DNA from 3 places in the Micromonospora sp. WMMD998 genome. Region 2 is predicted to be linked to each of the others. Evidence: riboswitches for the same ligand, from Rfam matches in the RefSeq annotation. Region 2 holds a riboswitch; each other region holds the start of a gene.

Region 1 (3,201 bases), 530 kb from region 2:
GAGCAGGGCCCGGACGCCGGCCGGCAGGTCGAGACGCCGATCCCCGACGGGCCGGGCGCACCCCGGGTCGAGGTCGGCGACGAGGTGATCCTGGTCGAGCTGACCGACCCGGCCGATCCGGCGGCCAAGAGCTACCACATCGCCGAGCACCAGCGCGGCACGCCGCTGATCTGGTTGGTGGCGCTCTTCGCCGCCGCGATCGTGGCGTTCGGCAGGTGGCGCGGGCTGGCCGCGCTGGGCGGCCTGGTCGCGAGCTTCGCCATCCTGCTCGGCTTCGTGCTGCCCGGGATCGGCGCCGGCCGGTCCCCGCTGCCGGTGGCGATCGTCGGCGCCGCCCTGATCATGTTCGTGGTGCTCTACCTGACCCACGGGATCAGCGCGCAGACGTCGGTGGCCGTGCTCGGCACGCTCGGCAGCCTGGTGGTCACCGGGGCGCTCGGCACGCTCGCCACGGCCGCCACCCACCTGACCGGCTTCGGCAGCGAGGACGCCACCACGCTGTCGATGTTCCAGGGCGACGTCGACCTGCACGGACTGCTGCTGGCCGGCATCATCATCGGCTCACTCGGCGTGCTCGACGACGTCACGGTCACCCAGGCGGCCACCGTCACCGAGCTGGCGCACGCCAACCCGGGGCTGTCCCGGCGGGCGCTCTACCGGGCGGCCACCCGGGTCGGCCGGGCGCACATCGCGTCCACGGTCAACACCATCGTGCTGGCGTACGCGGGCGCCTCGCTGCCGCTGCTGCTCCTGCTGGTCGCCGACTCGCGCCCGGTGGGCGAGATCCTCACCAGTGAGTTCCTGGCCCAGGAGATCGTCCGCAGCGCGGTGGCCACCATCGGCCTGATCGCCGCCGTACCGCTGACCACCGCGCTCGCCGCGGTCGTCACCACCGCCGGGCGGCGCGGGCCGGACGACGGACCGGCGCCGCCCGCGTCGCGGTCGCCGCGGGAGCGGGACGACGCGCTGGAGGCGCTCGGCGGGGCGTCCGCCGAGCGGTGGCCCGGGGACCCGAGGAGCACGCAGGCCGCATGGTGACACTCCGCAGCGTGACGGCCGGAATCAAACGCGATGCTGGTCACGCTGGGCAATGTCGAATTCTCGCGATTGGTCGGCTTCCGGACGTAGATCCCCGGTCGGGCTGTCGGGTAACCTCGCTGCCGGTCACCGCCGAAGGCACTCACCGGTGCCTGCGGTGCCGCCGCCCAATCGCCTCCGGGCGAGCCGGGGAACCAGGTACATGGGGTGAATCCGCGCGAGCGGTAGGGGCCACTTCCGTCCCGAACCCGTCAGCTAACCCGGTCGGCGGCCGACGGAAGGGAACACTGTGACGGCACCCCTGCGCCACTGGCTCACACCCGTGGTGGCCGTGCTCGCCTCGTGCGCCGTGCTGGCCGGGCCGACCCCGGCGACAGCCGCCCCGCACGCCGCCGCGCCCAACCCCTCGGGCCACGCGGAGGACGACGACCCGCCGCTCATCACCGAGGCGATCGACTCCGCCAACCGGGCGTACCTCCAGGCCAAGACGAAGCTGACCACCTCGCAGAAGCGCCAGAAGCTGCTGGCCGCCGAGGTGAGCGCGGCGGAGGCCGAGTTGGAGGCGCTCAGCCCGCAGGTCAACCAGATCGCGGCACAGTCCTATCGAACCGGTCGGATGGGCGCGATGGCGATGCTGCTGGAGAGCGACTCACCCGACTCGTTCGTCCGGCGGGCCAACGCCCTGGACGAACTCAACCTCTTCAACGCGCAGCGGCTCACCGCCATCAACGCCGCCAAGAACCGCGCCGAACAGGCCAAACTGGCCATCGACGCCGAGGTGCGCGAGCAGGAGAAGCAGGCGAACGCGATGGCCCGGGAGCGGGCCGAGGCGCAGAAGGCGCTGAAGCTCGTCGGCGGGCTGGGCTTCACCGGTGGTCTGGTCTCGGCCACGTCGAAGGTCGCCAGGGTCGGCCCCGGCCGCACCGCCGACGGCGGGTGGAAGTCGGAGTCGTGCAGCGAGAACGACCCGACCACCTCCGGCTGCGTCACGCCGCGCACGCTGCACGCCTACAAGGAGGTCAAGCGGGCCGGCTTCAACCGTTTCGTCGGCTGCTACCGCCCGGGCGGGCCGTGGGAGCACCCCAAGGGCAAGGCCTGCGACTGGTCGTTGCAGAAGAGCGGCTTCTCGCCGTGGCACAACAACGACACCCGCAGGTACGGCAACGAGGTGGCCGCGTTCCTCATCCGCAACGCCGACCGGCTGGGCATCTACTACGTGATCTGGAACCGGCAGATCTGGTTCCCGGCGACCGGCTGGAGTGCCTACAGCGGGCCGTCCAACCACACCGACCACGTGCACATGTCGCTGCTCTGACGCCACACCGACGCACGAGAAGGGGCCGCCCGCGGGCGGCCCCTTCCGGCTGTCCGGTGCGGTCAGCCGGCGAGCGCCGGATCCGCCGGCGCGGCCGGTGCGGGCAGCGGGGCCGGGGACTGCGCCACCGTCCGCACCTCGCCGCCGCTGAGCCGGTAGGACATGCCGACCACCGCGCACGCCCCGCCGGCCACCCGCTCGGCGAGGACAGTCGATCGGGCCAGCAGGTTCTCCACGGTCTGCGCGATGTGGACGTCGATGATGCCGTCGAGGTCCTCGACCTCCTGCCGGGCCGCCCGGAGCAGGCTGGGTGAGACGGCGTCCACCACCGCGCCGAGGTGCCCGGTCGGGGCGGCACCGGTGCGGACCGCCTCCCGGGCCGCCTGGACCGCGCCGCACGAGTCGTGCCCGAGCACCACCACGAGCGGCGTGCCGAGCACGGTGACCGCGTACTCCACGCTGCCGAGCACCTCGGGACCGGCGGTGTGCCCGGCGGTGCGTACCACGAAGAGGTCGCCGAGACCGCGGTCAAAGATGATCTCGGCGGCGAGTCGGGAGTCGGAGCAGCCGACGATCACCGCGAACGGGTGCTGGCCGTCGGCGACCGCGGCCCGCCGCCCGGCGTCCTGGTTCGGATGCTGGGGCGCACCGGTGACGAACCGGTGGTTACCGGCCCGCAGCTCGGCGATCGCCTCGTCAGGAGTGGTCAGGCTCATTGCTGCTCACCTCGTGCTCGCACGGAACGACCGGGCCGGCCGGCGGTGTCGGCCTCGCGACCCACCGTCACACGCCGCCGGAAGGCACGTCAAGATTTCGTGATACGTGTTTCATACGTTGCCGCTCCGGCC
Region 2 (3,201 bases):
GTCACCCTGCCGGCCGGCCACCGCGTATGTCTGTCCGGCCGAGGCGCGGGCGCCGTGGTCGGAGATGTACATCGTGTCCGGCGTGCCGTCCGGGCGCAGCCCGAGGTCGTTGACGAGCGGGGCGTCCGCGCTCGGCGCGGTCCGCAGGAGCACCGCCGAGGAGCCGCGCGACGGGCAGGGCTCGGCCGGCGGGGTGGGCGTCGGAACGCCCGGCGGTTGCTGGTTGCAACCGACGAACGCCGGCCGGTTGGTGGCGACGTCCGGGTCGATGGTGACCAGCCCGGTGCGCGCGGTGCCGAGGGTCCGGAACGGTGCCTTCATCAGGTCGAAGTAGTGCGACCAGTCCCAGTAGGGGCCCGGGTCCCAGTGCATGCCGCCGACCGCCGCGGCGGTGATGCCGGGCACGTTGTCGTGACCGATGATGTGCTGCCGGTCCAGCGGGATGCCGAACTTCTGCGCCAGGTAGCGGACCAGCTTGGCGGAGCTGCGGTACATCGCCTCGGTGTACCAGGCGCCGTTCGCGGCGAAGCCCTCGTGCTCCAGGCCGATGGACTTGGCGTTGACGTACCAGTTGCCGGCGTGCCAGCCGACGTCCTTGGCCTTGATGTGCTGGGCGACGAAGCCGTCCGCCGAGCGCAGCGTGTAGTGCCAGCCGAGGTAGTCGGCGCGCTTCACCAGGTCGACGCTGGGGTCGAAGTAGCCCTCGGTGTCGTGGATGACGATGTATTCGATCTTCTGCTGCTTCGGCCGGTTGCCCAGGTCGTGGTTGCCGTAGTCGCCCGGGTCCGCGCTGAGCTGCTCATACGGTGCGGGGATCCACTCGCAGGCCAGCCGCACCGGGCACTCCAGCCCGTCCGGCCGCTGCGCGTGGCGCAACCCGAGCCGGCTGAGCACCCCACGGTCCGGCCGGGCGGCGGTGGCGGCCATGGTGACCCGCTGCCCGTCGTCGGTGGTCCGGGTCGCGCCCTGGCCGAGCTGGTCGTAGACCTCGTCGGCGAAGGCCGCCGCCGCGTCTGTGGTGTCCGCGCCGGAGTAGCGGGCCACCGCGCCGTACCAGGCCGCCGCGTCGGTGCCGGCGCCGACCGGCCCACCCAGTGCCTTCTGGTACGAGGCGAGCAGCGCCGCGCCACCGCGGATGTTCGCGGCCGGATCGGTGCGCAGCTTCTGCGGGTCGAGCCCGGTGAGCGTCGCGGCGGCGTCGAGCGTCTGGAGCGAGGCCGTGGGCAGCGGTTTCTCCCGGGCCGGTGCTTCGGTCGTGGCCGGGTCGAGGGTGAGCGGGCGGGAGTCGTCGCCGCGTGGGTCCTCGTCTTCGTCGACGTGACCGTTGCGGGGTGAGGCGAGGACGTGCGCGGCGTCGGTGAGGTGCATCGGGCCGTAGCCGCCGCTGGTGCTGGGCTGCCCCGGGTGGGCGTCCCAGCGGGACTCCAGATAGGAGACGCCGAGCAGCACGTTCTGCGGCACGCCGTACTCGGCCGCCGCGGCGGCGTACTGCTGCTGCCTGTCGTCGTTGCCGGATAGGGTGTTCGGTGGCGCGGCGGCGACCGGGCCGGTGGTCGCCAGCGCGGTGGCTGTCGCCACGGCGGCGGCGAGCAGCATCCGTCCGGCCGACGGCGGGGGCGAGAGGTGCATCGAACCTCCTGGACAGGGATGGGGGTCACTGCGTCCCCACCCTCACTCCGCGCACCCGTGACGGTCAATACCTTTCCGCCGGATAATCTAGTGTGAAAAAAAGCTTCACTCATGTCCGGGCTGGCCCATTCCGTACGGAGTGTCACGGCCGTTCGGGTTGCGGATCGATAACGGGGATCCCTACTCTGGCCAATTGTCGGCCCGCACGTTCACCGTCCAACCCGGTCGGTGACGGTCCGACACCGCCGAATCGCCTCCGGGCGAATCGGGGACCCAGGTACCTGGGGTGAATCCGCAGCCACTGCGGTAGGGCGTCTCCCTTCCCGCCCGAACCCGTCAGCTAACCCGGTAGGCGGTCAGGAAGAAGGAGTACCGACGCCCGGTGGCACACCATGCCCCGCGGCCGTCGCCGAGCCGGTCGATCGACCGGCCCGCCGTCGCGCCGCGCTCCCGCTGGTCCCGCTTCACCACCACACTCGCCGCCCTGGTCGGCGCCGCGGTCGTCCTGACCGGAGGCGCGACGGCGGCCCACGCCGAACCCTCGGTCGCCGAGATCGAAGCCCGGATCGACCGCGACTGGAACAAGCTCGAACCCGTCATCGAGCAGGTCAACGCCGTACGCGAGCAGCTCGCGCTGCGGCGCAGGCAGGCCGACGCGCTCGGTAAGCAGATCGCCCCGCTCCAGGCCCGGGTGGACGCCGCGCTCGGCCAGGTCGGCGGTCTCGCCGCCGACGCCTACAAGGGCGACAACCTCTCGACCGTCAACGCCCTGCTGGGCAGCCGCTCGCCGGGCGAGCTGATGAGCGGCCTGGAACTGCTCGACCGCTTCGCGCACCACCAGCAGGAGCAGGTGCGCACCATCGCCGAGCTGCGCGACGAGCTGGCGGCGAAGAAGAAGCCGCTGGACGAGATGGTCACCGACCTGAGCCGCACCGAGGCCCAGCTCGCGGCGAAGAAGAAGCAGATCGACACGGAGATCGCCAAGCTCCAGAAGCTGCGGCTCAAGGTGTACGGCAACGGTGGCGGCGGTCCGCTGCGGCCGGCGCCCTGCCCGGCCGGATACCCGGGTGGCGCGGCCGGGGTGGCGGTCAAGTTCGCCTGCGCCCAGATCGGCAAGATCTACGTCTGGGGCGCCGCCGGCCCGGACCACTTCGACTGTTCGGGCCTGACCATGGCGGCCTGGGCCAAGGCCGGCATCTCGCTGCCGCACAACGCCCGCCAGCAGCACAACGTCACGAAGCGGGTCAGCCGCGCCGAGCTGCGCGCCGGTGACCTGGTCTTCTACTACGCCGACCTGCACCACGTGGGGATGTACGTCGGCGACGGCTGGGTGGTGCACGCCTCCCAGTCCGGCAAGCCCATCACCATGAAGCGCGTCGACGACGGCGACATCAACAGCTACGGCCGCCCCACCTGAGGTGTAAGGAGGGGGCCCCCGTTAACGCATTCGGTATAGGCGGGGGCCCCTCTTAACAACCACGGCCGGCGTCAGCGGGTGGGCCAGGTACGCCAGCTCTGCCACGACCGGCTCGGCGTCGGGCCGCGCTGACCCTGGTAACGCGACCCGTAGAC
Region 3 (3,201 bases), 1.8 Mb from region 2:
GCCCTGCTCGGCGACCTGAGCCGGCAGGGTGAGCTGCATCCGTTGATCGTGCGGGTCCGCCAGTTGCCGCCCCGGCCGGGCGCGCTCGCCAGCTACGCGATCACCGACCGGTTGGAGCTCGGCCCGCTGCACTTCCCGGTGACCTACCAGGCGGACGTGTTGATCGCCAACGAGGACGAAGTGGTCACCGTGGCCCGGCAGCAGCCGGCGACGACGGTGCGCAACCACACCCGGATGCGCGACGAGCCCGACGGCGTGGTGCGGATCGACGTGGAGATCACGCTCACCGCACCGGCGCCGTTGTTCGGCTACGCGTTCCGGCAGGCCCGCGCCGCCCACCTGGGTCTCGCCGCCCGTCTCGGCGCGACCCTGGAGGGTCGACCGGCCTGACGTGGCGAGTCAGCCGCTGCGCCGCAGCCGTCCCCACGGCTTGTACGTGGACAGCACGGTGGCGACCAGGAGCAGCGTGGTCGAGACGGCCGGCGGCACCACCAGATCCACCCGCAGGTGGGTGTCGGCGGCCCCGGCGAGCGCGCCGAGGTGCCGGATCCGGGGCGTGAGCAGGAGCAGCACCAGGCCGAGCATCACGGTGGTGAGCGCGAACTTCACCAGCACCCAGCGCCAGCGCAGCAGGCCCCACGGGGTGAGCAGCGCGCTGGCGGTGCCGACCAACCAGACCGCCACGCTCAGCGGCGCGAACAGCCAGGTGGCGAGCAGCGCCGCCGCCGGGTACACCACCTCGGGGTCGGCGCCGCGCAGTCCGGCCACGCCGAGCGCGAGCAGCCCCAGGTCGGTGCCAAGCCAGCCCAGCGAGGTGACCAGGTGCGCGGTGAGCAGCGCCTTGCGACCGGTCGGCGAGAGTCGTCCCATGCCACCGATCGTCGGTCGCCGCGTGGCCCACGACGTGGGCCACGCGGCGACACCCGGTGTACGTCGGGGAGCGTAGTGCTCAGTAGACCGACAGGTGCACGTGGTTGGTGTGGTCGCTGGACGGGTCGCCGTTGCCCCCGCTGTAGGACTTCCAGCCGCTGCTGGGCAGCCAGATCTCCTTGAACCAGATCACGTAGAGCACGGCGAGCCGGTCGGCGTTGCGGATGAAGTACGCGGACAGGTTGTTGCCGTACGTCTTGTCGCCGCCGCTGGCGACGCCGCCGAAGCCGTTCTTCTGGGCCGCGAAGTCGCAGGCCCGTCCCTTCGGGTGTTCACCCGAGCCGCTGGGCCGGTGGCAGGAGACGTACCTGGTGAAGCCGGCCGCCTTGGCCTGTTGCAGCGCGTGCAGCGTGCGCGGGGTGATGCAGCCGCTGGCCGGCGTCGGGTCGTTGACGCTGCACGACTCCGCCGGCCACGAGCCGTCGGAGTTGCGCTTGGCCGGCTTCGCGTTGGCCGAGGACGAGCCCCGGGCGCTGCTGCCGCCACTGCTGCCGGCGCTCGCCGCCGGCTTGCGGTTGGCCACCTCCAACGCCCGTTCGGCCTGCTCCTTGCGCTTGGCCATCACCGCGACCTGCTTGCGCTGCTCGCTGATCTCGACGGTGAGCGCGGTCCGGGTGCGGACCGCCTCGTCCCGGGTGGCGATCAGCTCGCGCAGGGTCCGGTCCTCGTTCGCGGCGACCGTCTCCAGCGCCGCGGCCCGGTCCATGAAGCCTTCCGGGCTGTTGCTGGCGAGCAGCGCCGCGGCGGTGCCCATCCGGCCGGTGCGGTACGCCACCCCGGCGATCTCGCCGACCTTGGCGTCGCGCTCGGTCAGCTCCGCGCCGATCGTGGTGAGCCGGTCGTTGAGCTGCTTCTGGCGGGTCACCGAGCGGTTCAGCGCGCCTTTCGCCTCCAGCCAGCCCTTGCTCGCGGCGTCGAGCTGGGCGCGCAGGGTCGGTGTGCCGCCCTCGTCGTCATCGCCGGGTGCGGCGGCGAGCCGGCCGGTCGGTGCCGCCGCCGAGGCGGGGGAGACCGGCGCGGTCGCGACGCCGAGGGCCAGCGTCGCGACGAGCAGGGCCGCCAATCGGGCGGCCGTCCGTCGTACAGGTGCCACTGTGGGCATTCACGTGTCCTTCCGTCAACCGCCGACCGGGTTAGCTGACGGGTTCGGGACGGAAGATCCCTACCGCTGACGCGGATGCACCCCACGTACGTGGTTCCCCGGCTCGCCCCACGGGCGATTAGGCGATGGCCGCTCCACCGGCGCCGGAGTGACGCCCGCGGGATGACCGCGATCGAGCCTACCGGCGCTGCCCGGACCCGGCTCCACCAGCCGGAGCCGCATACCGGGCAAAACCGGCAATTGCCAACAATAGCCACTCAGATTTAAGTTTGTCCTAATTACCACTCGGTCGGTCCGCAGCCACCGGCGGACGCTCCGGGTTCGATCTGCAACGTGGCGTGATCGATCGAGAAGTCCTCGTGCAGGGCGGCCCGGGCGGCGGCGAGCACGGTGGCGACCTCGGCGCGCGGGTCGGTGGTCAGATGCGCCGAGGCGACGTCCATCCCCGACGTGAGCGTCCACACGTGCAGGTCGTGCACCTCCGCCACGCCGGGCACGGCGGCCAACCGGTCGTGCACCGCGGTCACCTGGAGGTGCTCCGGCGCGGCCTGCACCAGGATGCGCACCGCGGCCCGGCCGAGCCGCCAGGTGCGCGGCAGGATGAACAGGCCGATCGCCACCGCGACCACCGGGTCGGCCCACCACCAGTCGGTGAACGCGATGACGAGCGCCGCGCCGATCACCCCGAGCGAGCCCAGCAGGTCGCCCAGCACCTCCAGGTATGCCCCGCGCAGGTTGATGCTCTCCTGCGCGCCGGCTCGCAGCAGCGCGAAGGCGGCGATGTTGGCCAGCAGCCCGAGCACGGCCACCACGAGCATCGGCCCGGCGAGCACCTCGGGCGGCTCGCCGAACCGGCGTACCGCCTCGACCAGGACGTAGACCGCGACGGCGCCGAGCAGCACCGCGTTCGCGAGCGCGGCGAGCACCTCGAGGCGGTAGAGCCCGAACGTGCGCTGCGGATCGGTCCGGGCGCGGCGGGTGGCGGTGATCGCGGCGAGCGCCATGCCGATGCCGAGCACGTCGGTGAACATGTGCCCGGCGTCGGAGAGCAGCGCGAGCGAGCCGGTCGTGAAGGCGGCCACCGCCTCGACCAGCATCAACACGGTGAGCAGCGCGAACGCCGCCCAGAGCCGGCCGGCGTGGCGCTGCGCCGCGTTCGTCACCGCGCC

The links. A riboswitch is a leader RNA that binds a small molecule or an ion and turns the genes downstream of it on or off. The one in region 2 is predicted to bind cyclic di-AMP.
Region 1: it holds a riboswitch for cyclic di-AMP, as region 2 does, so the genes downstream of both, O7619_RS06920 (hypothetical protein) here and O7619_RS04245 (C40 family peptidase) in region 2, are expected to answer to the same signal.
Region 3: it holds a riboswitch for cyclic di-AMP, as region 2 does, so the genes downstream of both, O7619_RS25765 (hypothetical protein) here and O7619_RS04245 (C40 family peptidase) in region 2, are expected to answer to the same signal.

What each region holds. Positions count from the first base shown of each region.
Region 1 covers NZ_CP120740.1:1,448,356-1,451,556, reverse strand. Annotated here, with positions in the region: gene O7619_RS06925 (YibE/F family protein) at 1-1,038, shown strand, start outside; cyclic di-AMP (ydaO/yuaA leader) riboswitch at 1,193-1,324, shown strand; gene O7619_RS06920 (hypothetical protein) at 1,328-2,353, shown strand; gene O7619_RS06915 (carbonic anhydrase) at 2,416-3,069, opposite strand.
Region 2 covers NZ_CP120740.1:914,577-917,777, forward strand. Annotated here, with positions in the region: gene O7619_RS04240 (peptidoglycan recognition family protein) at 1-1,629, opposite strand, end outside; cyclic di-AMP (ydaO/yuaA leader) riboswitch at 1,863-1,998, shown strand; gene O7619_RS04245 (C40 family peptidase) at 2,012-3,046, shown strand; gene dcd (dCTP deaminase) at 3,118-3,201, opposite strand, start outside.
Region 3 covers NZ_CP120740.1:5,730,326-5,733,526, reverse strand. Annotated here, with positions in the region: gene O7619_RS25775 (SRPBCC family protein) at 1-390, shown strand, start outside; gene O7619_RS25770 (hypothetical protein) at 400-870, opposite strand; gene O7619_RS25765 (hypothetical protein) at 950-2,032, opposite strand; cyclic di-AMP (ydaO/yuaA leader) riboswitch at 2,037-2,167, opposite strand; gene O7619_RS25760 (cation diffusion facilitator family transporter) at 2,311-3,201, opposite strand, start outside.